DNA from 4 places in the Hahella sp. KA22 genome. Region 1 is predicted to be linked to each of the others. Evidence: predicted binding sites of a transcription regulator. Region 1 holds the regulator's gene; each other region holds the start of a gene.
What was found. Region 1 encodes sigma-54, which starts transcription at its own class of promoters, with help from an activator protein. Its sites were predicted from a motif close to TGGCACNNNNNTTGCTNT; they were not measured.

Region 1 (7,733 bases):
GCACTCGCAGATATAGACCGAGCGGTGTTGCCCGCCAGTACAGCCGATGCTGATTGTCATATAGGTGCGATTACTGTTCTGGAAGTGCGGAATCCAGGTCTCAAGAAAGCTGATAATGTGCTGCAGCATCTGTTCCGGTTCCGGATGCTGCTTCAGGAATTCGATGATTTCCTGATCTGTGCCTTTGTAGCCGCGCAGTGCGGTGTCCCAGTAAGGGTTAGGAAGGCAGCGCACGTCAAACACCATGTCGGAATCCGACGGCACGCCATGCTTGAAGCCGAACGACTGGAAGAGCAGGGCCAGTTCCTGGGTTTTGTGCCCGATAACCCTGATCTTCACCTGATCCCTTAGCTGGTAAATGGAGAGATCACTGGTGTCTATATATAGGTTCGCCAGAGTGGCGATCGGCTCCAGCAGCTGTTTCTCTTTGGCGATGGCTTCTTTCAGCGATGTGCTTTTGCTGCTGAGCGGGTGCTTGCGACGCGTTGCATGAAAACGTTTGATCAAGGTGGCGTCATTAGCGTCAAGATAGATGATTTCCACATCAATATTGTGCGCTTGCAGAGTGGCGTAAATCGACGGGAAATCCGATAAATCCCTATAAAGATTTCGGGCGTCTATGCTGACGGCGAGTTGCTGATTCTGGGTCTTTCCCTGGTCCAGCACCTCTTGGGTGAGAGGCGAGAGGAGACCGATAGGCAGGTTATCGATGCAGTAATAGCCCATATCCTCCAGAACATGGAGCGCCGTACTTTTTCCGGAGCCTGAACGACCGCTTACGATAATCAGCTTCATGTCTTCCTCTTTCCATCGAAGCTGGATTATTTCTCCAGCACCCTCCTGAACAGGGTTTCGTCGTTGTCACAGTCGCGCAGGTGTTCGCAGAAGCGACGGTCATTGAATTTCTGGGCCAGCTGGCTCAGTAGGTCCAAGTGTTCGCTGGTGGCCTCTTGAGGCACGATCAGAACGAACAGCAGGTCCACGGGTTCGTTGTCTATGGCGTCAAAAGGGATTTTGTCCTTGAGCGTAAGCAAGGCCCCTATGATGCGGTCGCAGTTCTCCAAGCGGCAATGGGGTATCGCGATACCCTGGCCGATACCAGTGCTGCCGAGTCTTTCACGGCATATCAGGTTGGTAAAAATGGCGTTCTCGTCCAAAAACGGAAAATGTTGCGCAATCAGATTGGCGATATATTCGAGAACGCGCTTCTTACTCGAGCCCGACACCCCACAGCGTGTGAGGGCGGGCGAGATAATTGACTCAATAGTTAGTGTGGTTTGGGCCATGTTCTGTTATCTGGCGGATGCGCCGTGCATCCGATCAACGTGCTTCTCTTTGTGTTTGAGGATCTGGCGGTCTAATTTGTCCACCAGTGCGTCAATTGACGCGTACATATCTTCGTGTTCAGCATTGGCATGCAGGTCAGCGCCGCTTATGTGCATGGTTGCTTCCGCAATCTGACGCTGTTTTTGAATGGAGAGCGTAACTTGGACATTACTGATACTGTCGAAGTGTCGTTCGAGCTTGTCGAACTTGTTGTTAACGTAGTCTTTCAGTGCTTCAGTTAACTCGACTTGATGTCCGGTGATGTTCATTTGCATACTTTGCTCCTAATGCCAATATACGGTGCATTATGAATTTTGCACTTCCATGAAAAATACTAGCACATCCAATTTGTGACTATTTGATTTAAGTCTTATGCCTGCATTCCTCCTTTTAAATTAACCGCTTACGTTCATTGGAAGGCGGAATGGAAAGCGCCTCCCGGTACTTTGCGATCGTGCGACGGGCGACGTTGATGCCCTGTTCGCCAAGCAGCGCAGCAATTTTGCTGTCGCTCAATGGTTTCTTTGGTGATTCCGCCGCGACTAACTTCTTGATAATAGCTCTAATAGCGGTCGAAGAACACTCGCCACCCGTATCTGTGCTGACATGGCTGGAGAAAAAGTACTTCAGCTCAAATACGCCGCGAGGAGTGTGCATGTATTTCTGGGTGGTCACCCGGGAAATCGTTGACTCATGCATCTCCACCGCCTCCGCAATATCGTGCAGCACCAGTGGCTTCATCGCCTCTTCGCCGTACTCAAGGAATCCTTGCTGATGTTCGACGATTTGTGAGGCGACTTTCAACAGAGTTTCATTACGGCTTTGCAAGCTTTTGATAAACCAGCGGGCTTCCTGTAACTGGTCGCGCAAATAAGTGTTATCTGAGCTGTTGTCCGCCCGTCTCACCAGGCCTGCATAGCCAGGGTTGATGCGGATCTTCGGGGCGATTTCAGGGTTCAGTTCCACCAGCCAGCGGCCGTTGGCTTTTTTGACGATAACGTCAGGAACCACGTATTCGGTATTGCTTTCCTGAATGCCTTCGCCTGGCCTTGGGTTCAAGCTTTGAATCAGTTTGAGCACTTCCCGCAGATCGTCTTCTTTTAGACGGCTGCGGCGCATCAACTGGGCGTAGTCACGGTTGCCAAGCAGATTGATATAGTGGCTGACCACCAGCTTGGCCTGTCCAAGCCAGGGGGTGTCTTTAGGCAGTTGGTTCAACTGGCTCAGCAGGCAGTCCTGTAAGTTGCAGGTGGCGACTCCTGGAGGATCGAACTGCTGCACGCGTTTTAAGACGGCGCGTACTTCGTCCAGCTCAATTTCCTCTTCCCCCTCAGTTTGCAGTCCGCCATGAATTTCGTCAGGAGTGAGTGAGAGATAGCCGTCGGTATTGACTGCATCGATTATCGCAACAGCGATCATGCGGTCAATGTCGGACATGGGGGTAAGGTTCAGTTGCCAGAGAAGGTGGTCTTGCAGGGTTTCGCCTTTGCTATTGCGGGATTCGAAGTCGTACTCGTCATCTTCGCCGCCGCTGTAGCTGCTTGATCCGCTCTGGAAGACATCATCCCAGGCGGTATCGACGGGGAGGTCGTTCGGAATAGAATCGGACCAGTTGTCCTCTTCAGCGAATCCTCCTTCATCCATGCCCGACTCTTGCGTTCGCTCCTTGCTGGAGTTATTAGCGAGCATGTCGCTGATCGTATCGTTCTGAACGTGGTTGGGAGATTCGTCTTCTTCAGACACTTCCAGCATGGGGTTGGACTCAAGCGCTTGTTGAATCTCCTGCTGTAAATCCAGTGTTGAAAGCTGCAAAAGTTTTATTGCTTGTTGCAGTTGCGGGGTCATGGTCAGCTGTTGACCCAGCTTTAACTGCAATGAAGTTTTCATAACCATCTGATGCTTACCACCGATTCAGGCACAGATCTTGTGAGTTTTTCATAGTTATTAGGTGCTTTAATCCTAAGCTCTTGAGCCTTGGGGTCCATCTTGGATGGAGGCCGCCGGTTAAACTAAAGTTTGAACTGGTCACCCAGATAGACCTCTCGAACCTTTGGGTTGGCAAGGATATCACTTGGGGCGCCGCTTGCGATAATAAATCCTTCACTGACAATATAGGCGCGTTCACAAATATCCAAGGTCTCGCGCACATTATGGTCTGTAATTAAAACGCCGATGCCGCGCTTTTTGAGATGCTCGATAATCTGCTTGATATCATTGACGGAAATAGGGTCCACCCCGGCGAAAGGTTCGTCCAGTAAAACAAACTTGGGCTCCGTAGCCAGCGCGCGAGCAATTTCCACGCGTCGACGCTCGCCGCCTGAGAGGCTCATGCCCAGGCTTTTACGAATATGGGTGATGTGAAATTCCTGCAGCAGCTCCTCCATCTTAAGCTTACGCTCCTTGCGGCTGAGATCTGCTCTGGTCTCAAGAATGGCGTAGATATTGTCCTCTACTGACAGCTTTCTGAAGACCGATGCTTCCTGCGGCAGATAGCCAATGCCCTTGCGCGCTCTCCCATGCATTGGCAGGCCGGTGATTTCCGTTTCGTCAATAAATACGCTGCCTTTGTCGCTGGGGATCAGTCCTACCACCATATAGAAACAGGTGGTCTTTCCTGCGCCGTTAGGGCCGAGGAGGCCCACGATTTCGCCGCTGCGGATTTCAACGGACACATCTTTTACTACGGGCCGTTTCTTGTAGGCCTTGGCCAGGTTTCTGGCGGTGAGAGTGCTCATTGTTTATTAGATTTGGGCGGATGATAGATAATTTCAACCTGCTCGGTTTGATTGCCCGATGAGGCTCCCTTTGCCGTGACTAAACGCTTGTCTGTGAAATAAATAATTTCTTCGCCTTCCACTGAGCTATTGTCCTGAAGAATGCGCGCATGGTTACGCATAACGACTTTACTCTGGCTGCGGTCATAATCCATGCTTTCTGCGTAAGCGTGGGTTTCAGTTTGTTTTTCTTGGTCAAACTGCACTAAATGAGCGGGTTTGCCGGTCGCCTGGAAGCGGCTGATGCCATTGTCGTCGGTGTATAAAATGACTTTGTCCGCCTCAATGCTGGATTTGCCTTGGGTAATGACGACATTGCCGATATAGGTGTCGATGCCTTTTTGGCCATCTCTCTCCCAACGTCCCGCTTTGATGCGCACTGGTTCGTCACTGCCGTTAAGAAGATCCAAAGCATGGCTAAGCGGGGCGAACATAAGGCTCAATAACAGCGCCGCGGTGAATAGTTTACTTGGGTTGTGCATAAACGCCGGTTACCTGAGAAAGTAATACAATAAGCTTTTTATCAATGTCCGCCTCCATTCCGACAGCGGTTAACTGATTGATATTTGAAGTTATCTTAACGGGTTGATCGGTGCTGATAAAGCGCGACTTGTTGTTGTAGTCGAGCGCTTGCGTTTGCATGAGAATTGGCGCCCCGTCGTTGGAAGCGCCATTTACTTCCACGTCCCCACGCAGTTTCAGGGTGTCCTGCTTGATCAGCAGCTCGCCTTCCAGGGACTCCACATGCCAGCTTTTCTCCCCTTGCTGGAAGATCTCCAGATTGGGGCGCGTGAGTACGCCGGTGTCTGTATCAGGATAGTGCTTCGCCAGCTGGCTTTGCAGGCGGCTGGTGAGTGCGCCCTCTTTGTTGTAGGTGGTGTAAACCGCGTTGATGACAAATGCGTCAGGTTCGTCTTTCAGGAGCGGTTCTTCCTCGAAGAACGGGACGCTGGCTTCGTCCTGATAGGCGACCAGATAAATAACCAAAAGCGCCGCCAAAGCCGCGTAGAGCCATTTGCTGTATTGTCTGAACAGTTCTGTCATGAAGTTATAGGTAGGCTTCCAAGGAGGTGTGGAGCAGGCCTTTTGCCGCCAGAATCATATCGCATACCTCTCTGACCGCGCCTTTGCCGCCCTGGGTTGCGGTGCAGTAAGTGGCGTGCTGACGGACAAACCAGTGACCGTTCGGCACGGTAACGCCAAATCCGCAGCTGCGAATGGCCGCCAGATCGGGCAGGTCGTCGCCGACATAGGCGCATTCATCCAACTCTAAACCAAGCTTGCTACGAATCTCATTGAGCCCGACAAGCTTGTCTTCGCGGCCTTGCAGTAACTCTAAAATGCCCAGGTCGCCAGCTCTTTTGGCGACCATGGCTGACTTACGACCAGTAATAATGGCGACGGTTACTCCCGCTTTTTGCAATTGCTTGACGCCAAGACCGTCGAGTATGGAGAAGGGTTTGAATTGCTCTCCAGATTCGCCGAAGTAAAGAGTCCCGTCTGTCAGAACGCCGTCTACGTCCAGCGCTAAGAGCTTAATCGGTTGCAAAGCTCGCATTTGTTGTTCGGTCAAAGTTGGCGACATTAAATGACTCCTGCGCGTAGCATGTCCTGGGTATTGAAAGCGCCAATGACTTTTCTGTCAGCATCGACGACAGGCAGCGCGTTGATCTTTTTCTCCTGCATCAACCCTAGAGCTTCAGCGGCGAGCATGTCTTTGGTGACAGTCTTGCAGTTTGCCGTCATAACCGTATCAATGGCGCAGCTCCGAATGTCAATGTTTTTATCTAGAGTGCGGCGTAAATCGCCGTCAGTAAACACGCCGAGAAGCTTGTCGTCTGCGTCGACGATACAAGTCATGCCCAGGCCTTTCTGCGACATTTGCAGGAGCGACTCACTCAAAGATGCTCCACTTTTTACTACCGGGACTGCATCGCCAGAATGCATGATGTCGGAAATTTTCAGCAATAGCCTGCGGCCCAGAGCTCCCCCAGGGTGAGAGAATGCAAAGTCCTCTGCTGTAAAACCACGCGCCTCCAGCAGCGCAATCGCCAAAGCGTCTCCTAACACCAGGCAAACCGTGGTGCTGGAGGTGGGGGCGAGTCCCAGAGGGCAGGCCTCTGTGGCAACGCTGGCGTCAATGTTAGCTTCTGCAATCTGAGAAAGAGTAGAGTCCGGCTTGCCGGTCATGCTGATCAATGGGACTCCCATTCTTTTCAAAAGGGGGAGTATGGTGACAATTTCCGCCGTGTTGCCTGAGTTGGATATCGCCAATACAAGGTCGTCGGGGGTGACCATGCCGAGGTCGCCGTGGCTGGCTTCACCGGGGTGAAGAAAAAACGACGGCGTACCCGTGGACGCAAGGGTGGCGGCAATTTTATTGCCTATGTGACCTGACTTGCCCATCCCGGTAACCACCACGCGCCCTTTGCAGTTCAGCATCAGGTCGCAGGCCTTAACAAACGCATCGTCAATCCGGCTGCTGAGCGCCTGAACCGCCTGAATCTCCATTTCTATGGTGCGTCTTGCGGCCTTTATGTATTCGTGGTCGTGATGGCTCATTAATCTGGCGTTCCTAATGGCGTTGGCAGTGGCGGATATTGCGTCGCGGTAATGCTTCTGCGCCGCCTTGTTTAAACAGTCTTGCGAAAAAGTGGCGTTCGGCGAGGCCTGCGTATTATACGACGCTCGGGGACTGCTGCAACTTGCCGGGAAAGATGTGGGCAGTTAAAACATCTTCTGATATATTCCGCAGCTGTTTAGGCTATTTTTGGCAGAAACGCTAAAGCCGCCGTAAGGTTATGTTTTTAGGATACTTAATGCTTCCAGGAAGGGAGCGTTTACGCGGGCTGGGCGATTAAGGTGATTTTAGATGACGCAAAACCCCTCCAATTACGTGGAAGTCAGGGGGCTTACCTTCGCCAGAGGCGACAGGCTTATCTACGATAACGTAGACATCGATATACCCAAAGGCAAGGTCACCACCATCATGGGGCCCAGCGGTACGGGTAAGACCACTCTACTTAAACTGATCGGCGGCCAATTGAAGCCCGACAAAGGCGACATCTGGGTGAACGGCTTTAATGTGCCGAAGTTGAAGCGCAAAGAGTTATATGAATTGCGCGAGAGCATGGGGATGTTGTTTCAATCTGGCGCGCTCTTTTCGGATATCAATGTCTTTGAGAACGTCGCATTTCCCTTGCGGATTCACACTCAGCTACCGGAGGCAATGATTCGTGATTTGGTGTTGATGAAGCTGCATGCAGTGGGGCTGCGCGGCGCGCGTGAATTGATGCCAAGCGAATTGTCTGGCGGTATGGCTCGTCGCGTGGCTTTGGCGCGGGCTATCTCTATGGACCCGGAAATGGTTATGTATGATGAGCCTTTTACCGGCCAGGACCCTATTGCTATGGGGGTTATTGTCCAGCTGATTCGCTTGCTCAATGATGCGTTGGGGCTGACCAGTGTGGTCGTGTCTCATGATATTCAGGAGTCATTGAGTATTACTGACCACCTTTGCATTGTCGCCGACGGTAAGGTGATGGGGCAGGGTAGTCCACAAGAATTGCGTTCCAGCGGGAATGCTTTCGTCAAGCAGTTTCTCAATGGTTTGCCGGATGGACCCGTGCCTTT
Region 2 (7,733 bases), 1.3 Mb from region 1:
AATCCAACAGCATCGCAGAGGTAATGAACACCTCCTTCCGCATCCCCGCCGCCGCCTCTGGCGTCGTCATGACCGTGCTGATCGGCTTTGTATTGCTCGGCGGCATCAAACGCATCGGCGCTGTGGCGCAGGCGCTGGTGCCTACCATGTGCATCTCCTATATCCTCTGCGCCTTTTATATCCTGTTCACGTTCTCTGATCGTATCCCTCACGCTTTCGACCTGATCTTCACCCACGCTTTCTCTCCCACCGCCGCTACAGGTGGATTCGCCGGCGCCGCAGTGATGATGGCGATTCGGTACGGCGTCGCCCGAGGCATTTTCTCCAACGAAGCCGGCCTTGGCACCGCAGGTATCGCGCAAGCGGCGGGGAAAACTTCTGACCCGGTGACCTCTGGTCTTATCGGTATGATGGGTACTTTCATCGATACCATTATTGTCTGCACCCTGACCGGTCTGGCGCTAATCACCAGCGGCGTCTGGGAAAGCGGCGTGTCCGGCGCAGCGCTCACCGCCAGCGCATTTGCCGCGGCGATGCCGGGGTTCGGAGAGTACCTGCTGGCGATCCAGTTGATCGTTTTCGCGTTCACCACCATCCTGGGCTGGGCCTATTACGGCGAGAAATGCTGGGAATACTTGATGGGCTCCGCCGCGATTATTCCTTACCGTCTGCTGAGCACCCTGTGCGTCATGATTGGCGCCTTGGCGCAGTTGGAGTTTGTTTGGCTGATTGGCGATGTCTTCAACGCGTTTATGGCCATCCCCAACCTGCTGTCACTATTGCTGTTGTCGCCAATTCTGGTCAAGTTGACCAATGAGCACTTCGCCACCATAAAAATGGCGGCGGTTAGAACTTAACGATCTCATAAACCCCTGTGGCCGCCTTTGCGCGGCCTTTTTTATACTCATCCATAGACTTCCCGCCCCTCTCCACCTTAATCCCTGCAAACATACACTCCAGCTATCAAGTTGCCTTCCTCTCGGCCTTCGGAGAATATGATCGCTGTCTGTAACCATTTATCGAAAAAGATCATATGAAAAACGTAGTCATCGGTCTGCTGGGCACCACCATGGATAAACGCGGCAAAGGGCCTGCGCGCTGGGAAACGTGGCGGCCGACCGTCGGCATCTTCATGCAGCAGGACCTGTTGATCGATCGCATTGAGCTGCTGCACGACGCCAGAGACTCACGCCTGGCCAATAACGTGGGCGCGGATATCGAAACTGTTTCGCCGGACACGGAAGTGAGCCTGCGCCAGATCAGCTTCAGCGATCCCTGGGACTTCGAGCAGGTTTACAGCACCCTGCTGGATTTCGCCGAAAACTATCCTTTCAAGCCTGATGAGGAACGCTATCTCCTGCATATCACCACCGGCACCCATGTTGCGCAGATATGCTGGTTCCTGCTGTGTGAGGCGAATTACATTCCCGCGCAGATTTTGCAGACCTCTCCAGACCGGGGCGAACGCGTCGCCGCAGGGAAATATCATCTGATTGATCTCGACCTCTCCAAATACGACGCCATCAGTTCACGCTTCAAGCGCCAGCAGTTGGAAGGGACAGAGTTTCTCAAATCAGGCATCGCCACCCGCAACGCCCGCTTCAACGCCATGATCCAGCAGATCGAGCGGGTGGCGATTCGCTCCCAGGCGCCGATTCTGATCACCGGCCCCACTGGGGCAGGCAAATCCCAGCTCGCCGGCAAGATTTTTGAGCTGAAGAAAATCCGCGGCTCCGTCAGAGGTGAATTTGTGTCAGTCAACTGCGCCACGCTACGCGGCGACAGCGCCATGTCGGCGTTATTCGGCCATAACAAGGGCGCATTCACCGGCGCGCAAACCGCTCGTAAGGGCCTGCTCGCCAAGGCCGATCAAGGACTATTGTTTCTGGATGAAATCGGCGAACTGGGCCTGGATGAACAGGCGATGCTGCTGCACGCCATTGAAGAGAAGCGCTTCTACCCCGTCGGTTCAGACAATCCTGCGCACAGCGACTTCCAGCTTATTGCCGGCACCAATCGCGACCTGCAAAGGCAGGTCGATAACGGCAGCTTTCGGGAGGATCTGCTGGCCCGCATCAATTTGTGGAGTTATGAACTGCCCGGGCTGAAAGACCGACGCGAAGACATAGAGCCCAACCTGGACTATGAGCTACAAAAAGCCGAACAGCAGTTAGGGCATAAGGTCAGCTTCAATAAAGCCGCCCGGACCAGATTTCTGCATTTCGCCCAACAGCCGGATTCCTTATGGCAAGGTAATTTCCGCGACCTGAACGCCTGCGTACAACGCATGGCCACACTCTCTGAAGGCGGCCGCATCAACGAAACGCTGGTGGATGAAGAGTGCGATCGTCTACGACGATTCTGGCGACGCAGTAACGCTCAGGAGTCTCTGCCATCACTGGAGGACTATCTGTCTCCTGAACAGGTGGCGGAAATTGACGCCTTCGACCAATATCAGTTACGCAGCGTGATTGCGCTCTGCCGTGACAGCCGCTCCTTGTCGGAGGCGGGACGTCAGCTCTTCAACCGCTCCCGATTGCGTAAAAGCTCCAGTAACGACTCCCACCGGCTACGGCAGTATCTGAGCAAATTCGACCTGGAGTTCGATAATCTAAAAACATAAACACCTATCTAAATAGATAGAATTATTAAACGCCAAATTTCGAGAATATTTATTATTTCCTTATTTTTCATATAGTTAATCATATTAGAAAAGTTGGCCCAGGTTTTGTAATAGTAATGGCATCGAGATGAGCCTGTTGAAAGGCGTCTCCTCCAAATACTGTTGCTCCGGGACACGCGAGTCCCACCAAAAAGGTTTGAGAATGATGCAAAGCACAAAACCCCAAATGCCCTATGAAGTGACTAACGTAGAAAAAGGCGTTCCGATCAAAAGCTGGACCAACGGCGTTCCATTCGAGCCGGAGGCGCGCAAGCAATTGAAAAACATTGCGTCCTTGCCGTTCATTCATAAGTGGGTGGCGGCGATGCCGGACGTGCACTTAGGTAAGGGCGCAACCATCGGCTCTGTTATTCCCACTTCCGGCGCGATTATTCCCGCCGCAGTGGGAGTGGATATCGGTTGCGGCATGATGGCGGTGAAAACCGACGTGCACGCAACGCAATTGCCGGACTCTCTGGGAGCGCTGCGTAGCGCGATAGAAGCAGCGATACCCCACGGTCGCCAGCCAGGACGCCGTGACCGGGGTTCCTGGCATGATATCCCGGAGGATGTAGGCGCTCGTTGGACTCATGAGTTGGCGGATCGCTTTAAAATCCTGTGCGAAAAGCACCCGGTTTTGAAAAACACCAACAACGTGAACCACCTGGGAACCCTGGGAACCGGTAACCACTTCATCGAAGTGTGTCTGGATGAGAACAACGACGTATGGATTATGCTGCACTCCGGTTCCCGCGGCGTTGGGAATCGTATCGGCGAGCATTTCATCAAGCTGGCGAAAAAGGAAATGGAGCGTTTCTTCGTAAACCTGCCGGATAAAGATCTGGCCTATCTGGCGGAGGGAACCGATTACTTCAACGACTACGTGCATGCCGTTGGCTGGGCGCAGGATTTTGCGCGCATCAACCGTCAGGCGATGATGCAGCGGGCGCTGAACGTCTTGGCGGTTACGTTGAACAAGCCGGTAATCGCCGAGCTGGAAGCGGTGAACTGTCACCATAACTATGTGCAGAAGGAAAACCACTACGGGAAAAACGTGTGGTTAACCCGTAAAGGCGCAGTAAGCGCACAGGAAGGCCAGCTGGGAATTATCCCAGGCAGCATGGGAGCCCGCTCCTACATCGTGCGCGGTAAAGGCAACGCGGAAAGCTTCTGTAGCTGTAGCCACGGCGCAGGAAGAGTGATGTCTCGAACCGAGGCGAAAAAGCGCGTATCCGTAGAAGAGCACGCTCGCGCCACAGCGCATGTGGAATGCCGAAAAGACGCGGCGGTAGTGGACGAAACGCCTTCCGCTTACAAAGACATCGACGCCGTGATGGCGGCGCAGTCCGACCTGGTTGAAGTCGTGCATACGCTGAGACAGGTGGTTTGCGTAAAAGGTTGAAGAGAGGCGGCGTAACGCCGCCGATGCTATTAGTTGTACGGTATTTATAATGGATAAAGTAGTAATAGACGGACGCATGGGCGAAGGCGGAGGACAAATTCTGAGATCCTCCCTGACCCTGGCCATGCTGTACGGCAAAGAAATAGAAATTAACCATATTCGCGGCAAGCGCCCCAAACCCGGCCTGATGCGTCAGCATCTGACCTGCGTGAAGGCCGCCCAGGCGATATGCGGCGCCAAAGTGGACGGGGCGGAACTGGGTTCCTCCCGGCTGACGTTCAAACCCGGCCGGATAAAGGGCGGCGATTACAAATTCGATGTGGGTAGCGCAGGCAGCACGGCGCTGGTGTTCCAAACTGTATTACTGCCTCTGTTGCAGGCGGAAGAAGTCTCTACCGTGGAGTTCGGCGGCGGCACCCATAACCCGTTCGCACCGCCTCTTACGGAAATTGAACGCTCCTTCCTGCCACTGCTGCGGGATATGGGAGCTAAAATTGAAGTGGAAACAGAGCGCTGGGGCTTTATGCCTGCCGGCGGCGGTAAATGGCGCATTCGCATACAGCCGGAGGCTTTGCAGCCGATTGAGCGGCTAGAGCGCGGCGCGCTGAGTCACAGCCGCCTGACTGCCTACTGCTATAACATTCCCGGCAAGGTCGGCGAGCGGGAAGTACAGGCGTACTTATCGTTGCGCGAACACCCAGTGCATGAGTCACGGCAACGCAAGCCGGAAGCAGGCTGCGCCGGCAACCTGCTGGCGGTGGACCTGCAATTCGACGGCCACCGTATCTGTATTTCCGAACTGGGTCAGGTGCGAAAACGGGCGGAGCTGGTGTCCAAGTTGCTCAGTCAGAAGGTGAAGTCCTACCTGGACAGCAACGCGGTACTGGATGAGCATCTGACGGATCAAATGATGCTTCCCATGCTGGTGGCGGGAGGCGGCAGGTTTTCCATTTCAGAATGGTCTCTGCACGCCCAGACCAACGCGGAAGTCATTGAACTGTTCACATCGCGCAAAATAGAGCGAGACGGAGCCATCATGTGGATGGTGTAATGAAGCGATTAAGTGATGAGATTGCTAATGGAGAGGAACCCCGTCTCTCCTTATTTTGATTGCTGCTTACTCTTGATAAGACCCTTCTTGATATTGCTCACGGGAAGCCTGCTTCCATTCATTAAGAAAGCCCGCTTTGGATACATAGCCATAAACGTGATTAAACAGCCTATACATCCAGAATTGCAGATCGTCGATGCCGACAACGGCGCGCCCCGCATTATCGTCTTCAACCGCCAGATCGGTCATCTCCCAAAAGCAGGCCGCCACCTGTAAGGCCTCCTCAGGCGTAGCGATCTCAGCCTGGGAAGACATGACCGCCACCACATAATCATCCCCCAGCCTGCGCGCATAATGCAGCGCCAGAACTTGCGCGTTCCGATTATGTTCTGAAAACTCAATCATTTAGGAACGCCACTCACGTACGCAAAGTATTCCTGCGCAATGTCCTCATCCACCACTACTCCGTCATTGCCGCCATACAAACGGTCATTACGGTCCTTTCTTGGACCAGAAATCCAATATTCGTCACCGCTTTCAATATCATAAAAATTTGATTTGCAGCCCCGTCCTTTAAGGCTTTGAAACGTTTTTCCACGATAATAGAGCGTCTTCCCACTCTTGGAAAAATAAACACGTCCAATGCGGGCTGGGCCTGCAAGACCAAGAGACTTGTCTTCGATATACATGATTCTGGATCGCGCCTCTCTCATCTCTTGCGGCGGCGTGTTGTTCTGATCCAATCTCAGCTTTTGGTATTCGATCCGTCTATCCAACTCAGATCTCATGATCAACCCGTATATTCCTGCTTGGCCAGCTTGAGCCACTTTTTGTGGTATGAGTGGTAATGTCTGCCGGAGATCTTCGCTTTTTCCAGAATTTTCTTGAACTGTTCCTGCGACTCTCTTTCCCTGCCCTGGGCTTTCAGGAACATTCCAAACCAATAACTGGCTTCGGGACCAGGGAAGTAGGCTTCCAGCGCCTCAAATTCATGTTTCGCCGCCGAGGATTCATTCAGTTCCGCCAAGGCTCGGGCGTAAAGTAGATGCGCTTCAGCGTTCCTGAAATCAGGATTGTGGCGGATCAAATCGTCCATCACGGAGCGGACAGCGCCAAAGTTATTCAGTCCAAACTCAGACCGGGCCAAACCATACATAATGTGTGGATCAGTCTGATGAATTCCCTTCAGGGACTTTTCATACATCGCCTTGGCTTCCCCGAACATTCCTTTCGCCAGCCACTCTTCCGCCAACCGCATGGAGGTCTCCACGCTGTCCGTGACGGAGTAATTGAAGGCCGCCTGTTTGACCGCCTTGTCGGGGTTAACAATAGACTGCATTTTGCGCTGCGCGTTTCTGCCGGTCCGGCTTCCCGCCAGCTCCGGCAGCATTTCCACCAGGAAATAAGCGACAGAACCTGCAAAGGGCAACATGACCACAATCCAGATCCAGGTGGTGCTACGCCCCGTCTTCACTATGTGCATGACCAGAGCAACTTGAAAAATAATGGAAATTGCGAAAATAGGCATTTCTAACTTCTTACTCTATAACATCAGGTAAATAGAATTGCTTAGGCGGCGGCTTCGAATAAACGACAGCCTAGACCGGCGATTGCAACATCAGATGCAGTGGATACATGGCGTAAACCAAGCCGCCAGCAACTAACAGGGACACTCCCGCCGCCATGCCCAACAACTTCTGCGTGGGCCTTTTCACGATGGCGAAAATCAACAGCGCGGCGCACAACAAAGGAGGCCACCAGGAGCTTTGCTTAAGTGCAAACGCCCATTCGGACCAGGCTGGCGCAGCGCCGTATAGGGAATTGAAAAAATCTAAGAATTGTCTTGGCGCATCCGTATTCATCCAATACCAGGACACAAACGCCTGCACGAGAACGCCGGCGCACGCCAAAAACGCAAACAGAAATGAAGTGAGTTTTTGCATAAACAAACGCTTTGATATCTAAATCCTATAAACGCCGTTAGCAAGAAATGCGATTGACCGGCGTTCTCCCTGAAATGGGGGGCGAAAAATTTTCCGCGCATTCTAACCGATATTTAATAAAAGAGTTCGTATTTACTTCAAAATTACAGAGTGCGGTCTGTGACGCCGTTCATTAATAGTGAACAAGAAGAGCAGAAAGCGCAGGTAAAAGACGTTTGGGAGAGTGGAAGAAAGAAAAGTGAGGCGGGAAACTCAAACTACGCCTGGAGATGAAGGCGAGACTGTATAGATAGCGCCGCAACCTGATTGGCTGCGGCGCGGTGATCTATATCTTCGTCAATTCAGGTATCGGAAGAGGCGCCTCCACCCTTTCACGGGCGGCGCGCTTACGTTCGATAGTGGATTCAGGGTTCACCATTGGCTGCAGGCCTTTTCCGCTGATTCGCTCCATCCCGATATCTCTAAGCAAGTGGTCGCTCATACCATACAAGCCTTCGATACGTGGAGTTCCAACAAAAATACGACGGGCAGCGGCGTTAATGCGAACGAAAAATTTTTTCATCATGTATTCCTCGGTTATCGCCGGGAACACATCGGGAAGGAAGGGTATCTATGGGTACTTCAGGCGCATATCCAACCAGCCGCGATGAGTTCCGCGGCTGATAGATAGTATTT
Region 3 (7,733 bases), 3.1 Mb from region 1:
TCACTTGGCGTCGACGCGGCGGAACCAGTCGCTGTAACGGCGTCCCCAGACGTTTCAGGTTGAGACTGCATCATCGACTTTTCCCTTGGACGGATGCGTTCAAGCAGCCCGACCAGACCTTTAGGCAGAAACAACGTCGTGACCACGAATAAAGCGCCCAGACAATACAGCCAGAGCTCTGGAAACGCCCCCGTGAAATAGGTTTTCGCGTAGTTTACCGCTATGGCCCCGATAACCGCGCCATACAACGTGCCGCGACCGCCGACAGCCACCCAGATGATGATCTCGATGGAGTTGATGGGGGAGAATTCGCCGGGATTAATAATGCCCACTTGAGGGACATAGAGGGCGCCGGCTATTCCTGCAAGCACCGAGGAGACAACGAAGACAAAGAGCTTGAATTTGTCCACCCGATACCCCAAAAACCGCGTGCGCGCTTCCGCATCGCGCACCGCTATCAGAACGCGCCCCAGTTTGGAGTTAACAATACGACGGCATAGAACATACCCCAGCATCAGCGCCACGGCGGAAGCGATAAACAAACCGCAGCGCGTGGCGTCCGATTGCAGGTTGAAGCCCAACAAATCCTTGAAATCCGTCAGCCCGTTATTGCCGCCAAACCCCATATCGTTGCGGAAAAACGCCAGCATCAGAGCGTAGGTCAGCGCCTGGGTAATAATGGAGAGATAAACGCCGGTGACCCGCGAGCGAAACGCCAGCCAGCCGAACACGAACGCCAGCAGACCCGGCGCCAACGCCACCATCAGCATGGCGAAGCCGAAATTATCGAAGCCATGCCAATACCAGGGCAGCTCTTTCCAGTTCAAAAACACCATGAAGTCCGGCAACAACGGATCGCCGTAAACGCCCCGCTCGCCGATCTGGCGCATCAGATACATCCCCATTGCATAACCGCCCAAGGCAAAAAAAGCGCCGTGTCCCAGACTGAGAATTCCGCAGTATCCCCATATCAGGTCAACCGCCAGCGCCAAGAGGGCATAGCAGAGGTACTTTCCGAGCAACGTCACCGTATAGGTGGACACATGCAGCGCCGAACCCGGCGCCATGGTCAGATTCAGCAGCGGTACGATCACCGCCAGCGCAGCCAGCGCCAACAATAAATAGCGACCGCCTTTATCATTCATTAGAAACTGCGTGAGAGGTCCCAACCGCATCGTATCAGCCCTCCACCGCGCGGCCCTTGAGAGCGAACATGCCCCGCGGGTATTTCTGGATAAACAGTATGATGAAAACCAGCATCAGGATTTTCGCCAGCACCGCGCCGGCGAATGGCTCCATCAGCTTGTTGGCGACGCCCAGGGACATGGCGCCCACGAACGTGCCCATAAGATTGCCCACGCCGCCGAACACCACCACCATGAACGAGTCGATGATGTACGCCTGCCCGAGATTGGGACCAACATTGGTCAACTGACTCAACGCCACGCCGGCGATACCGGCGATGCCGGACCCCAGACCAAAAGTCAGCGCATCCAGCCAGCCAGTGCGTATCCCCATGGAGCTGGCCATAGGCCGGTTTTGCGTCACCGCGCGCATTTGCAGTCCGAACTGGGTTTTACGCAGCAACGCCGCCAGCGCCAGCAGCACCAGAATGCTGAAGATAATGATGTATAAACGGTTGTAGGTCAGAGACAGGGCGCCGTTGATCTCAATGGAGCCCGACATCCAGGCCGGCGTAATAACAGATTGATTCAATGAACCGAAAACGGTTCTGACCAGTTGTTGCAGGCACAGGCTGATGCCGAAAGTGGCCAATAAGGTTTCCAGAGGGCGGCCGTAAAGAAAACGGATCACGCCACGCTCAATCACAACGCCCGCCAGACCGGACACCAGAAACGCCGCCGGGATAGCGACAAATAGCGAGTACTCAATATGGTTCGGCATCCATTGCTGAATCACGTAGGTCGTATATGCCCCCAGCATGATCATCTCGCCGTGGGCCATATTGATGACCCCCATCACGCCAAACGTGATAGCCAGCCCCACCGCCGCCAGCAGCAATACGGCGCCCAGGCTGACGCCGAAATAGACGTTTTCTACGCCTTTATTGAAGGCGACCAGGCTTTCGATCGCATCCAACGCCTCCTGCGCCGCCAGTCTCACCGCCGGGTCCGGCTCCAGGAATTCGCCCTGGCCATTAGTATTCAGAAAGCTGCGCAGCAGCGAACGCACTTCCACATACAGCTCGCCCTGCAATTGCTCTATCGCCGCCACCCGACTCTGCGTTGTTTCGCCATAGCGCGCCTGCAACATGGCCAGATCGACAGATAACAGCTCTTGAACGGACGCTTCCTGCTCTTTCTCCAGCGCGCGCTGCAGCAGAGGAATATTGCTCGCGTCATCGGATTTCATCATATTGCGCGCCGCTTCCAGACGCACATGCAAATCCGGCGACCGCAATTGCAACGCCGCCAGACTTTCCCGCAGCAATTGCCGCAGGGAATTATTCACACTGATCTTCTTGAACGCGCGCTTCTTGACGTCCTCCGTCACCTCGCCGGTCAGCGCGTTTTGCGCAGAGTAAAGATCATTGGCGTAGCGCAAGATAACCACTTCGCCTTCGCCTTTCTTGGCGTATTGCAGATCGCCTTCCAGCAACGCGCTGAGAATGGGAGCGACCAGGGGATCGTCGATCTCGCTTAATTCACCGACGAGCTGTTCTTTTTCAGCAAAGCCCGCCGTCTTTAATTGGGTAAGAATGGGTTCCAGGCGGGCGTCGGCGGGTTCCGCCTGCGCGCCGGAGCCCAACATCCAAAGACATAACATTAATAGCGCACAGCCCAGTCTTACACGTCTCAGCTGCAGGCTTGAGGAAAACAGGAGGGAAAGTCGTCGCATGGGTTACTCTTTCCGTAGCGGTTTACGCCCTGCGTAAGTCGGCGCTGCGACGCCAGCCAAAGCTGGCGCCACAGCAACTTCCGCGATGGGATGGACGTGATCGATTAATAGTTTTGCCCGGAGCACTTGCCGGTTTTGACGTTGTAATTGCCGCAACTCAACGGCAGCGTCCAGTCCGCCGTCAGGTCTTTGCTGCCCGGCAGATAGTCGGACCAGGCGTCGCCCATGACGGCGCCGGAAGTGCGCCACACCGTTTCGAACTGACCGTCTTCCTGAATTTCACCGATCAGCACCGGCTTGGTGATATGGTGGTTGGGCATCATGGTGGCGTAGCCGCCGGACAGGTTCGGCACCGTGACGCCGACAATCGCCTGCCCTACCACATCAGGATCTGTGGTCCCGGCTTTCTTGACCGCTTCCGCCCACATGTTGAAGCCGATGTAATGCGCTTCCATGGGATCGTTGGTGACGCGCTTTTTATCCTTGATAAAGGTTTTCCAGGAATCGATGAATTCATCATTCGCTTCCGCGTCCACGCTCATGAAATAGTTCCAGGCCGCCAGATGGCCGACCAAAGGCTTGGTGTCCAGCCCGGACAATTCTTCTTCGCCAACCGAGAACGCCACGACCGGGATGTCTTCCGCGGAAATACCCTGGTTGCCCAGTTCTTTATAGAAAGGCACGTTGGCGTCGCCGTTGATGGTGGACACCACTGCGGTTTTCTTACCGGCGGAACCGAACTTCTTGATATCGGAGACAATGCTCTGCCAGTCGGAGTGTCCGAAAGGCGTATAGTTGATCATGATGTCTTCCTGCTTGACGCCTTTCGCTTTCAAGTAGGCTTCCAGAATTTTGTTGGTGGTGCGCGGATACACATAGTCAGTGCCCGCCAGCACCCAGCGCTTAACGCCCAATTCATCCATTAAATAGTCCACCGCGGGAACCGCCTGCTGGTTGGGCGCGGCGCCAGTATAAAAAACATTCTTGGAGGACTCTTCCCCTTCGTATTGCACCGGATAGAACAACAGGCCGTTCAGTTCTTCAAATACCGGCAATACGGATTTGCGTGAGACGGACGTCCAGCAGCCGAACACTACATCCACTTTGTCTTTTTCCAACAGCTCGCGCGCTTTCTCGGCGAACAGAGGCCAGTTGGAAGCGGGATCAACCACGACGGCTTCCAGCTTCTTGCCAAGCAGGCCGCCCTTCTTGTTTTGCTCATCCACGAGCATGAGAACTGTATCCTTCAGAGTTGTCTCGCTGATAGCCATGGTTCCGCTCAGGCTGTGCAGAACGCCCACCTTGATAGTGTCCGCCGCCTGCGCCAGAGAGGCGCTGATTGAAAGGGCCAACGCGCTCAAACCAATCCCAACACGCCTAGACATTTTTTTCATTGTACGAACTCCGATACGGGTTAATGTTGTGAGTGTCTCCCGTCGCAAGCAACGCACGCAGTGTTCCACCACTTTTTTATCTCTTTGTTTTCATAACGTTACATATGAAAACCCAAAGATACGTAGTTTTACGGAGCCGCTATTCGCACCAGTGTGACCCATGTCTCAAGCATGGGGGCACAATATCGGGGCGCGCTCAAAAAATGCCTGACGCCCTGCTTAAGGCGCGCCATAGCCATGAACCAAAGCGGTGCAAAAACAGAGCGCCTGAACCCTTTTAAACCGTCGCCTTCGCCCTGTCAGCGCCAAAATGGCGAGGGGTTGGCACAGCATTCGCTTAATGACTTGCCACAACGAGACAGAAACGAGCGCGTCCACGCATTGTTTCAGGGCGCAGCGGGTAAGAAGAAAGTCGCGGACAGAGATCGCGACCCCAGCGTAAAGGTACGCAGCGTAATGCTTGCAGAGCAATTCACCGATAAAAACAAGCAGGCGGAGCAGGAATTGAATCCTGGCTCTTCCACTACCGCCGGCGCCAGAAACTGGCGGGCGTCGCTCACATTAAACCTGACCAAAGAGTCAAATCGCACCATATTGAAGCAAGCCGCTCACCAAGGCCCTTTGCGGGTGCAGCGACCGTTTTATCCAGAAGGCGCGCAGCGTCCCCACATCTATATATTGCATCCTCCCGGCGGTCTGGTTTGCGGAGATGAAATCGACATCAACGCCAGGGTGGAGCATGGCGCGGGCGCGCTGTTCACCACCCCCTCCGCCGGCAAAATCTATCGCACTGACGCAGCCGGACACCGGCAATGTCAGACCGTTCGGCTGCACTGCGCCGACGCGGACAGCCTGGAGTGGCTGCCCCAGGAAAATATTATTTACGACGGCGCCGATGGCGCACAAACCTTGCAGCTGCATACCAGCCCCGCCAGCCGCTTTATCGCCTGGGAAATCACCGCATTGGGACGCCCGGCGGCGGACGCCCCATTCGCCCGCGGCGCGTTTACCCAGACCACCCTGATTCTGCGTGACGGCGCGCCCTGCTTCTTTGAACGCGTCGCGTTGCGCGGCGAAGGCCCCGGGTTTAAAGAGCCCTGGGGGCTGCAAGGACAACAGGTTTACGGATCGCTGCTCGCCGGATACGTGCAGGATTCGCCGCAAAGGCTGCTGCAACAGTGCCGCGAGGCGTTACAGACGGATGCCGCCATCGCCGCCCTCGAAGCTGGCAAAGACTTACGCTGGACCCTGACGCGCAAGGACGACCTGATCATCCTGCGCGCCCTGTGCCAGCAGTCGGAGCCCATCAAGCGGTTGTTTATGGCGGCGTGGTCCCTGCTGCGTCCGACGTTAATCGGCGTGGAAAGTCATCCACCACGAATCTGGGCGACCTGATGCAGTCTCGCTCAGAAGCGACCGTCGATAATGAAACAAAGATCCAAACGACACAGTCATCGAACAATAAAAGTAACCGCAAGATAAAAGAGGAAGTTCACGATGGAACTCACTCCTAGAGAGAAAGACAAACTGCTGCTGTACACCGCCGCGCTGGTGGCGGAGCGTCGCAAAGCACGGGGTTTGAAACTGAATTATCCGGAGGCGATGGCTTACCTGAGCATGGAAATCGTGGAAGGCGCCCGGGATGGCCGCAGCGTAGCGGAGCTGATGGCTTACGGTCGCACGCTGCTGACGCGGGATGACGTCATGGAAGGCATACCGGAAATGATTCCAGAGGTGCAGGTGGAAGCTACCTTCCCGGACGGCACCAAACTGGTCACGGTCCACAACCCTATCCCTTAATCGCTGATGGAGATCCAGTCATGATTCCAGGAGAAATAGACGCCCTCCCCGGCGACATCGAAATCAACGCCGGCCTGCCGACCATTACCGTGGAAGTCACCAATACCGGCGACCGGCCGGTGCAAGTGGGCTCTCATTATCACTTTTTTGAAACCAACCCGGCGCTGTCCTTTCCGCGAGAGCAGGCGCGCGGCTTCCGCCTGAACATCGCCGCTGGGACCGCCGTGCGTTTCGAACCCGGACAAACCCGCACGGTGGAGCTGGTCGCCCTGGGCGGCAAGCGCAAGGTTTATGGTTTCCGCGGTGATGTCATGGGCGACTTATGACAACGCCCGGCGCGACAAAAATAAGGCAGCACGCAAACAGGTTACACAGCAGGACTTATCACCATGGCAAAGATTTCTAGAGCCGCCTACGCCGACATGTTCGGGCCAACCGTAGGCGACCGGGTGCGCCTGGGCGACACCGAATTATGGATTGAAGTGGAAAAAGATTACGCCGCCTACGGCCACGAAGTGAAATTCGGCGGCGGAAAGGTTATCCGTGACGGCATGGGACAGTCGCAACGCCCTAATACGGAAGCGGTGGACACCGTCATCACCAATGCGATGATTCTCGACCACTGGGGCATCGTCAAGGCGGATATCGGACTTAAGCAGGGTCGCATCGCCGCCATCGGCAAAGCCGGCAACCCAGATATTCAGGACAACATCGACATCATTATCGGTCCCGGCACGGAAGTTATCGCCGGCGAAGGCATGATCGCCACCGCTGGCGGCATCGACGCCCACATACATTTCATCTGTCCGCAGCAAATCGAAGAAGCATTGATGTCCGGCGTCACCACCATGCTGGGCGGCGGCACCGGCCCCGCCACCGGCACCAACGCCACCACCTGCACGCCCGGCCCCTGGCATATGGGCAAGATGCTGCAAGCCGCCGACGCCTTTCCCATGAATCTGGGCTTTCTAGGCAAAGGCAACGCCAGTCTGCCGGCGGCGCTGGAAGAACAGATGCTCGCCGGCGCCATGGGCTTGAAGCTGCACGAGGACTGGGGCACCACCCCCGCCTCCATCGACAACTGCCTCAATATCGCCGAGAAATACGATGTGCAGGTAGCCATTCACACCGACACGTTGAACGAGTCCGGATTTGTGGAAGACACGCTGGCGGCGTTCAAGGGACGCACCATCCATACCTATCACACCGAAGGCGCCGGCGGCGGTCACGCGCCGGACATTATCAAGGCCTGCGGCGAACTGAACGTGCTGCCCTCGTCCACTAATCCGACCCGGCCTTACACCATCAATACGGTGGATGAGCATCTGGACATGCTCATGGTGTGTCACCATCTGGACCCGGATATCCCAGAAGACGTCGCCTTCGCCGACTCCCGCATCCGTAAGGAAACCATCGCTGCGGAAGACATCCTGCACGATCTTGGCGCATTCAGCATGATCTCCTCCGACTCCCAGGCCATGGGCCGGGTTGGCGAAGTAGTCTGCCGCACCTGGCAGACCGCCCACAAAATGAAAGTGCAGCGTGGCCCGTTGGCGCAGGACTCTGAACGCGCTGATAATTTCCGCGCCAAGCGCTACATCGCCAAATACACCATCAATCCCGCCATCGCGCACGGCATCGCTCATGAAGTGGGGTCGCTGGAGCCCGGCAAGCTGGCGG
Region 4 (7,733 bases), 2.6 Mb from region 1:
ATTGGGGTAGCAAAAAAACTTAGGTTGCTTTCCTGTTGATTGTGCAATTTTTTGTCTGGACTCGGCTATCTCGTATTCTAGCTCATCATCGCTTTCTATCTTATCAAGTCGTAAGTGGCGACACGTATGCGAGCCAAAATCAACCCCGCCCTCGTCTAATAATGTTGCAATATCTTTCTGGCCAAGCAAGTTTCGAGTTTTAGACGTATCAGCTTCTCCCCCAAAAGTTTCAAGGGCTGCTTTATCTATCAGGTTATTTAGAGTCCTGTCATCTATCGCTTTGCAAAGATTAATAACTGGGTCTAACTGCTCAATGTCAGGGGGGGCGCTCCAATTTAGCGTTGCGCCCAAGTCTTTCAGCCATTTGAATTGTGCCTGATCAAATGCGCTGGGAGCCTCTTTGAACGTTCGCTTCAAGAGATATATTAGCTTTTCCGGCCAAAACAATGTGTCGTGCTCTATGTAATCTGCAACGAGAAAGATGGTGCTAAATATCTTCTCTTTAGTAAGAAGGGGGATTGCAAATTCTGCATTGTCTCGCCAGCCATCATCGAAGGTCACTGCAAAATAAATATTTGCAGGGAGAGAGTCTTTCTCCTTGGTCCATCGCTCAAGAGAAATTGGAATTGCTCCAAGTCTCTTCATCCATTCTGCATGCTTGGCTATTAGCTCTGGCGCTATCATCATCCCGGGTTGCTCATACTCCCTTCGAGAATCGCCCTTTGGAAGCGTGCGGTGGTAGGTTAACACGTACAACGTTGGACGGGTGGGCCTCCTGTTTTTTATCAAGAAGCCGGCATAACGAAGGATTTGAAATACCTGTTTGACAGAATTTTTTACAAACACTCTGGCGCCTAAAATGTGATGTAGCTCCTGTGTGATAATCAAGCTTTGCACACCGGAGCTTTGGAGTTGTTTCTAAATTTTACTGATAAAGTGTTTGGCTACAAATTGGGATAGCGAGTCCAAGGCTACATTGTCCGCGTTACACTCTTGTGCCGAGTCGCAGTACTTTGCAATTGCGATAAGCCCACCTGATTCATCGCCAGCAAGCTTGGAAAAGGCTCCTAATACTTTTGCTTCGATATTGGTCTCTGCGATAAATCCGCCGACTTGATACCAGTGCCTTATTAGTACGTAACTCTCCGTGTTTTTCTTCTTCAGTAGCGTTTCCGCCACTTTTAGTTCTGAGGCGGTGGATAATCTAATTGAAGAACTTCTAATCAAGCTCCACTGCTTCTCATCGAAAAGAAGGTTATTGAAGTATATCAGCTCTTTGCCTTGGTGTTGCTCAAAGTACCAGTTTATGCTGAGCTGCAAGGTCTCACCGGTTTCATTGATGTAAACGCCATTGGTGCTTAAGTCAGTATTGTGAAAGCTGGGCTTCCAGTCCATATCCTTAATAAGGGGGCCTTTCCAGTTTTGGTCGCCAACAGGCAAGGCTTGGAAATGAGCTGTATTTGCTGACTCACTCTCTGTTGTTAAGGAAAGTGTAAACAGCCAGGTAGGAGAAAAAAGTAAAGTAAATAGGGTTATGCTGACCAAAACAGCACTGCGGTGAAAAGAGGGGCTGTAAGCTGGGTGGTCTGTCGAGGCGGCTTCCTTTTCCTCAGGGTTCCCATTTGCAGCCTTCTTTTCAATAAAGTGGGCGGATATAAACAAAGGCAGAAGGCATACAAGTGCGAAAATGACCCACCCATACACTTCGTGGTCATTAACCAGCGAGCTTTTCATGTCAGTCTGATATCCGGCGTATATAATGCCAAAAACTCGAACCCAGTTCGCTAGCATCGAAAAAAATATACTAATAAAGAAGAGCATGAGGCTTCTTCTAATGTCTTGTAAATACAGTATTCCATAGACATTTGCTATAAACATGGCCACTAACAGGTATCGAGAGCCGCTGCAGCCGCCCGCTACAAAAAACGTCCCCTGAGGAATGGTAATATAAAGGTCCCTAATTACCGCAGGGATATCAAATATGCCAAGTAGAAATTGGTTAGTGAAAACAGTAATCCGCTGCAGCAATGGCGCTATGTCGTCCCACACAGGTAAGGCGAAATAGAGTAGCGCTAATGTAGGAACGACCTTTATGAAGAACTGTTTTCCATATAAGAGCAGTCCGCTAAATATTAGGAAGCAGGGCAGGCTCAAGGTGGCTACGGTTTTAACGTCAGCAGCTTTCGCAAGCAGATGAGCGGAGGCCGTGACTATTAATGCGGGAAGGAAGATCCACCATCTGTCAGGCTGAAGCTTAAGGATTTCCTCCCGTTTTGTATAAAGGAGCCATATGGTGACAAAGAAAACCAAGAAGCCATGTGTATAGTCATAGGAGTCATTCCAAAGCTGAAATAACGACAGCCAATCTTGCCAATACCCTAGAGATATCGCTAGAAGTACCAGGGAAATTGTGATCAGGTTAAGTTTTTTAATCTCTGACTGCATTGCTCGCACAACTAAAATTCAGTGATTGCGCACTATAAAGAAGAATAAAAACGGAGATCAACTGGTTTTGTGGCCTTATAACTTTCTTGTCAGGTTTTTTTACATTTACAAGGCTTTTGTGACTATCGGCATCTTGTTAAGTTATTGATTATTATCAATAATACATTGTTGGCACATGTCGTGCTATTAATTCCGCGGGTTTATCATCACTTTCTTTCAAAAGAAAAAAGGAATCGGTTATGAGTTCTTTCACTAAGTCAACTTTGGCGGCACTGGCGATCGGTGTTGCTGCGGCTTCTGCAAATGCTGCAACTATCAACGATGGTTATAACGGCGCTGGTCTTTCCTACAACGGCGACGTATTTGGCAATGCCAAGATTTATCAAGTGGATCGTATGGAAGTTTCCTACGATGCAGACAACCTATACGTAAACGTATATACCAACTTCTTCGAAGGCGCTGACAGCCTGGGTCATAAGTTTGGTGACCTGTTCATCAGCACCAATGGTTGGAATCCTAACGGCACTGCGGCAAACCGTTACGGCACAGACGATGTTAGCAATGGAGAGCACTGGGAATATGCTCTGGATTCTGCAACTGGCGATCTGTATAGCCTGTCAGAAGTAGATTACGCTTCTCAGTTGGTTCTGTCTGGTCCTGGTTCTGTTCGTGTGAATCAAGAAGTTGGCGTTAAAACTGACGCTGCTAGCTTGGTTGCTGGCGAAACTTCTAGCGCTGATCTGAGTGGCGCGAGCACTACAATTGGTTCACTTGGCGTTCTGTCTTTTACTATCACCCTGGCTGACCTGGGTATTACTGATCTGAGCAAATCTACTGCTCTGGGTCTGCGTTGGACTATGACCTGTGCTAACGACGTTATCGAAGGCGGCTTCAACGTTCCTGAGCCAGGCACATTGGCTATGCTGGGCCTTGGCTTGGTTGGACTGGGTCTTTCTCGTCGTAAGAAAGCCTAATTCGAACCTGCCTAAAGGTTGAAATAATTGGGGTGTAAAGACTTCTTTACGCCCCTTTTATTTATTCTACGACCGGTCTTAAGGAAATACCTTCCTATCACAAAAATAGTTGCTTGGCTTGAGTTTTAATCTAACGAGATTCCCGTGGAAGTGGGTTCGAGCTTAATAATGTATGCCTCCAGGTTAGCTGGCTTTCCTTTCTAGCCATGTATTAAACCTTCCTTGTTCTTTTACTCCACCGAAATCCTTCTCCTGGTAATGGTTGACGTCAGTAATTGCAGGGGCATAAAAGGTGTGGTGGAATGTGCGTTTGACGGTTACCTTAATAGGAGTTGGCGTGTTCGGCGAATTGGACCTCTGGTTATCTGCGCTGGTGGTTTTATCTATCCTTGTCGCGTTGGCTGCTACATCCTTGCGTCCAGCGATGGTGTTTATTTTTGGTTTGGTGGTCCTGTACGTCATGGGGCTGGTGGATCGTGAAAAAATGCTGGCGAATTTTACCAACACATCTCTAGCTTCATTGGTTTTATTGCTCTTGTGCTCGGTGGCGCTAGAAAAGACTTTGCTGCTGCCGCGAGTGGCGGGCTGGATAGTTGGAGAAACTGAGCGTAGCAGCTTACTCAAGACTATCGGTGTTGCAGGAATTGTAAGCAGCTTTGCAAATAATACAGCGGTTGTAAGTTCGCTCATTGCTCCGCTAAAGAACAATAACTTTATTTCGCCCTCACGCTTGCTTATTCCTCTTTCTTACGCCTCTATTTTAGGGGGGGTTCTAACCCTGGTTGGCACTTCCACTAACTTGATTGTGGATGGGTTTGTTCGGGAGGCTGGGTACCCCCCCTTGGCGTTACTCGATTTTATTTGGGTTGGGGCGCCAGTATTCCTTTGTGGATGTGCATGCATTGTTTATGTCAGTGTTCGTTCTTTGCCCAAAAATGGCAAAACTAAGTCGTCTTTACAGTCTGAGTACTTTCTTGAATATACCGTGTTGCCTCAATCGCCGTTAATCGGCAAAACTGTATCCGAGAATGGATTCAGAAATTTGGAGCAACTGTTCCTTGTAGAAATTATTCGGCGTGGCCATCTGATCACGCCAGTGACGCCTTCTGAACTAATTGAGCCCAACGATATACTTATTTTTGCGGGAGATATTTCGCAAGTTCAGTTGTTGAGTCACTTTCCTGGCTTGGAGCCTTTCGACGATAAGCAGGATCTGCTTGAGAGGAACTTGGTTGAAGTGGTGGTGACTCAGTCGTCGCAACTGAAAGGGAAGACTCTGAAAGAGGTTAACTTTCGGGCGATGTTTGATGCTGGGGTCGTTGCAATCCGTCGGGGAGATGAGCGCTTGAAGGGGGGGTTGGGAAAAATCCGGATCTTCCCGGGAGATGCGCTAGTTTTGGCTGTGGGCGACGACTTTATGAATATGCCTAACTTGGCCTCTAATTTGTTGGTAGTTAGAGGGTTGCGCACTAATCAAAAGTTCTCCGGACTTAATAGCGCCTTAATCGTCGTGGGTTTCTTAGGGATGCTGTTGGGAAGCGCAATGGGGGTCTACTCACTCTTTGATGGCGCCTTGTTTCTGCTTCTCTTCTATATATCGATGCGCTTCATTAGTCTAAATGAGTTGTTCAGGAAGTTGCCAATAGAACTGATCTTGATAATTGGCGCTGCGCTGGGTATTGCTCAAGCTATGACGCATAGTGGTCTGGCGGATGTTGTCGCCACTGGAATTATGTCTGTTTTTGGTGGACTGGGCCCTTGGGGGGCTTTGGCGGGCATATATTTGGCGACATGGTTGTTGACTGAGCTGATAACTAATAATGCCGCCGCTGCTCTGGCGTTTCCTATTGCCTTGGCGGCGGCGCAGAGTATGAATGTCGATCCAAAACCATTTTTTATGGTGGTTGCTTATGCTGCGAGTGCAAGCTTTCTCTCACCTTATGGCTACCAAACTAACTTAATGGTTTATTCCGCTGGTAACTACCGGTTTTTGGACTACATCAAAGCGGGTGCTCCTGTGGCGTTGGTTTATGGTGTCATGGTGGTCCTGCTTACGCCATTGTTTTTCCCTTTTTAATGACTGAATCCAAAGCTAAAACTTCCAACTTGCGGTTGGCGATATGCTAATATCCTGCGCCAAATACAGCGTTGACGCGATGCTAAGTTATTATGAAGTGGCGTTAATGTATGTGGACGGGATCTGAGAAGAATTTCTGCTTAATTTTGAATAGGTGACCCATGCTCAAGATACTATTCTGGGTGGCGTTGTTTGGCGCAGTATATAGCTACTTTTTATATCCTTTGATTTTGAAGCTGCTGCCCAGAAGAAGAATGGTTAGGGCGGAGGGATCGGCCGCAAGGAAAGTTTCGCTCATCATAACGGCTCATAATGAGAGGGATCGAATTCGGGAGAAGATAGAGAACAGTTTGGAGCTGGACTATCCCGACATGGAGATTATTGTGGCGTCGGACTGCTCTACTGATGAAACGGACGATATAGTCAGAGAATATGCAGATAAAGGGGTTCGGCTGGCCAGGGCTGATGAGCGTAAAGGCAAAGAGTACGCTCAGCTGCAGGCAATTACTATTGCCGCTGGCGAAATAATTGTGTTTTCGGATGTTGCGACCAAGATTCCAGCGGATGCGATCAAAAAGCTGGAAAGCTATTTCGCAGATGAAAGAGTCGGCGCCGTATCCAGTGAGGACCGCTTCATTACTAATGATGATCAGGTCGCGGGTGAGGGCGCATATGTCAAGTATGAGATGTGGTTGCGTCGCCTGGAATCTGAGCGTTTTGGATTGGTTGGGTTGAGCGGTTCTTTCTTCGCTGCAAGGAAGAAGGTGTGCGAAGAATGGGACATCTACTCTCCTAGTGATTTTAACACCGCCCTTAATTGCGCGAAAAAAGATCTGGTTGCTGTGACGGCTCCTGATGTCTTAGGGTTTTATAAGGACGTTGCTGATCCGCAGAAAGAGTATCAGCGTAAGGTGCGGACAATTATCAGAGGGATTACCGCCCTGTCGCGTCATCCTCAAGTGTTAAGTCCTGTCCAGTTTGGTTGGTTTGCGGTTCAGGTGTTAAGCCATAAAGTAATGCGCTGGGCGGTGCCCTGGTTTTTGGCGGCGTTGCTTGTGTTTAGCTTGCTGCTGAATTATCAGGGAGGAGTCTATTCTTTGGTGCTGCTGGGACAGATCGCATTTTACTTGCTGGTCTTAATTGGTCATTTCAAGCCGGATTTGCGCGAAAAAGTATACGTGAAGATTCCTTACTTCTTTGTTCAGGTAAATTTGGCGATCGCCAAAGCTACCATTGATTTTTTCAAGGGAACGAGAATGACCGTGTGGACGCCATCCAAGCGATAGGGAGCGGACGTGTTAGCTAAAGTCAGACCTGTAGGCGGCAGAGTTTATCAGTCGCAAACTGCGCCAGTTGATATTCCATGGAAAGCGAATTATCTGCATGTCTACACTAATAGTGGTACTGCAGCTTTGTCTCTGGCGGTTGCTGCTGCGATACAAGCAAAAGCTTCATCGGTGGTTGGCGTTCCTGAGGTTATTCTGCCTGCTTATGCCTGTCCAGACTTGGTGGCGGCGTTAATTGCTCAAGGAGCATCTCCTGTTTTAGTGGATTTGGAAGAGGGCTCCTTCTTCCTGAATCTTGAGAAACTTCAGGAGGCGGTGACTAGTAATACGGTTGCTATCATTGCGGTTAATTTTCTAGGTATGTATGAACGGTTGTCCAAGTTGAGGGAGATTGCTGACGCTCAAGGCGTTATGTTAATTGAAGACTCAGCTCAGGCGCCTATTCCACTTTCCGCTAAAGTAGCGTATGCGGACTTCGCCATACTCAGTTACGGCAGGGGAAAGCCCGTAAACCTGATGGGCGGCGGCGCGCTATTGTTTAGGCCTGCGCATGCCGGGCTTATTTCGAGTATTACGAAAACTCTTGTGCGTTCGCAGCTTGTCGTTAGCTGGTTATGGAAGCTAAAAGCACTCATCGTGAATACCCTGATAATGCGCTATCCCTATGGTTTGTTGGAGCGCATACCTTTCTTGAATATTGGCGCCACAACCTATCATCCTCTTCAGTACATTGAAGTAAGGGAAGGAATGGATCAGCTTGTCTCGGTAGGTCTTAAGCATTTCTACGCTATTCGTAAAGCTCAAGTGTCGGCGTATGCCAGAGGGTTGGCGGAGCTTCAGAATGCTGGCTGGCGGCTTTTGATGGATGGGGAGGTGGATGATGCCTCACAAAAAGGCTTGCTGAGGTTTCCAATTCTGGCGCCTTCGCGTGCGATGCGTGATCATTTGGAG

Region 2: a site for sigma-54 is predicted at 2,718-2,735, ahead of EUZ85_RS03340 (RtcB family protein). Genes of this name have one in related genera too.
Region 3: a site for sigma-54 is predicted at 4,304-4,321, ahead of urtA (urea ABC transporter substrate-binding protein). Genes of this name have one in related genera too.
Region 4: a site for sigma-54 is predicted at 2,615-2,632, ahead of EUZ85_RS20505 (PEP-CTERM sorting domain-containing protein). Genes of this name have one in related genera too.

The regions. Positions count from the first base shown of each region.
Region 1 covers NZ_CP035490.1:2,021,810-2,029,542, forward strand. The annotation lists gene rapZ (RNase adapter RapZ) at 1-795, opposite strand, end outside; gene ptsN (PTS IIA-like nitrogen regulatory protein PtsN) at 822-1,286, opposite strand; gene hpf (ribosome hibernation-promoting factor, HPF/YfiA family) at 1,293-1,601, opposite strand; gene EUZ85_RS09045 (RNA polymerase factor sigma-54) at 1,717-3,213, opposite strand; gene lptB (LPS export ABC transporter ATP-binding protein) at 3,336-4,061, opposite strand; gene lptA (lipopolysaccharide transport periplasmic protein LptA) at 4,058-4,582, opposite strand; gene lptC (LPS export ABC transporter periplasmic protein LptC) at 4,566-5,144, opposite strand; gene EUZ85_RS09065 (HAD family hydrolase) at 5,149-5,685, opposite strand; gene EUZ85_RS09070 (SIS domain-containing protein) at 5,685-6,662, opposite strand; gene EUZ85_RS09075 (ATP-binding cassette domain-containing protein) at 6,973-7,733, shown strand, end outside.
Region 2 covers NZ_CP035490.1:751,159-758,891, reverse strand. The annotation lists gene EUZ85_RS03350 (sodium:alanine symporter family protein) at 1-857, shown strand, start outside; gene rtcR (RNA repair transcriptional activator RtcR) at 1,034-2,623, shown strand; gene EUZ85_RS03340 (RtcB family protein) at 2,826-4,064, shown strand; gene rtcA (RNA 3'-terminal phosphate cyclase) at 4,114-5,115, shown strand; gene EUZ85_RS03330 (hypothetical protein) at 5,182-5,520, opposite strand; gene EUZ85_RS03325 (1-deoxy-D-xylulose-5-phosphate synthase) at 5,517-5,903, opposite strand; gene EUZ85_RS03320 (PLDc N-terminal domain-containing protein) at 5,906-6,643, opposite strand; gene EUZ85_RS03315 (hypothetical protein) at 6,714-7,058, opposite strand; gene EUZ85_RS03310 (hypothetical protein) at 7,384-7,623, opposite strand.
Region 3 covers NZ_CP035490.1:5,135,907-5,143,639, forward strand. The annotation lists gene urtC (urea ABC transporter permease subunit UrtC) at 1-1,145, opposite strand, end outside; gene urtB (urea ABC transporter permease subunit UrtB) at 1,180-2,859, opposite strand; gene urtA (urea ABC transporter substrate-binding protein) at 2,964-4,253, opposite strand; gene EUZ85_RS22640 (urease accessory protein UreD) at 4,575-5,648, shown strand; gene ureA (urease subunit gamma) at 5,751-6,053, shown strand; gene EUZ85_RS22650 (urease subunit beta) at 6,074-6,379, shown strand; gene ureC (urease subunit alpha) at 6,443-7,733, shown strand, end outside.
Region 4 covers NZ_CP035490.1:4,661,188-4,668,920, reverse strand. The annotation lists gene EUZ85_RS20515 (polysaccharide deacetylase family protein) at 1-888, opposite strand, end outside; gene xrtA (exosortase A) at 919-2,445, opposite strand; gene EUZ85_RS20505 (PEP-CTERM sorting domain-containing protein) at 2,685-3,419, shown strand; gene EUZ85_RS20500 (SLC13 family permease) at 3,757-5,496, shown strand; gene EUZ85_RS20495 (glycosyltransferase) at 5,658-6,782, shown strand; gene EUZ85_RS20490 (DegT/DnrJ/EryC1/StrS family aminotransferase) at 6,792-7,733, shown strand, end outside.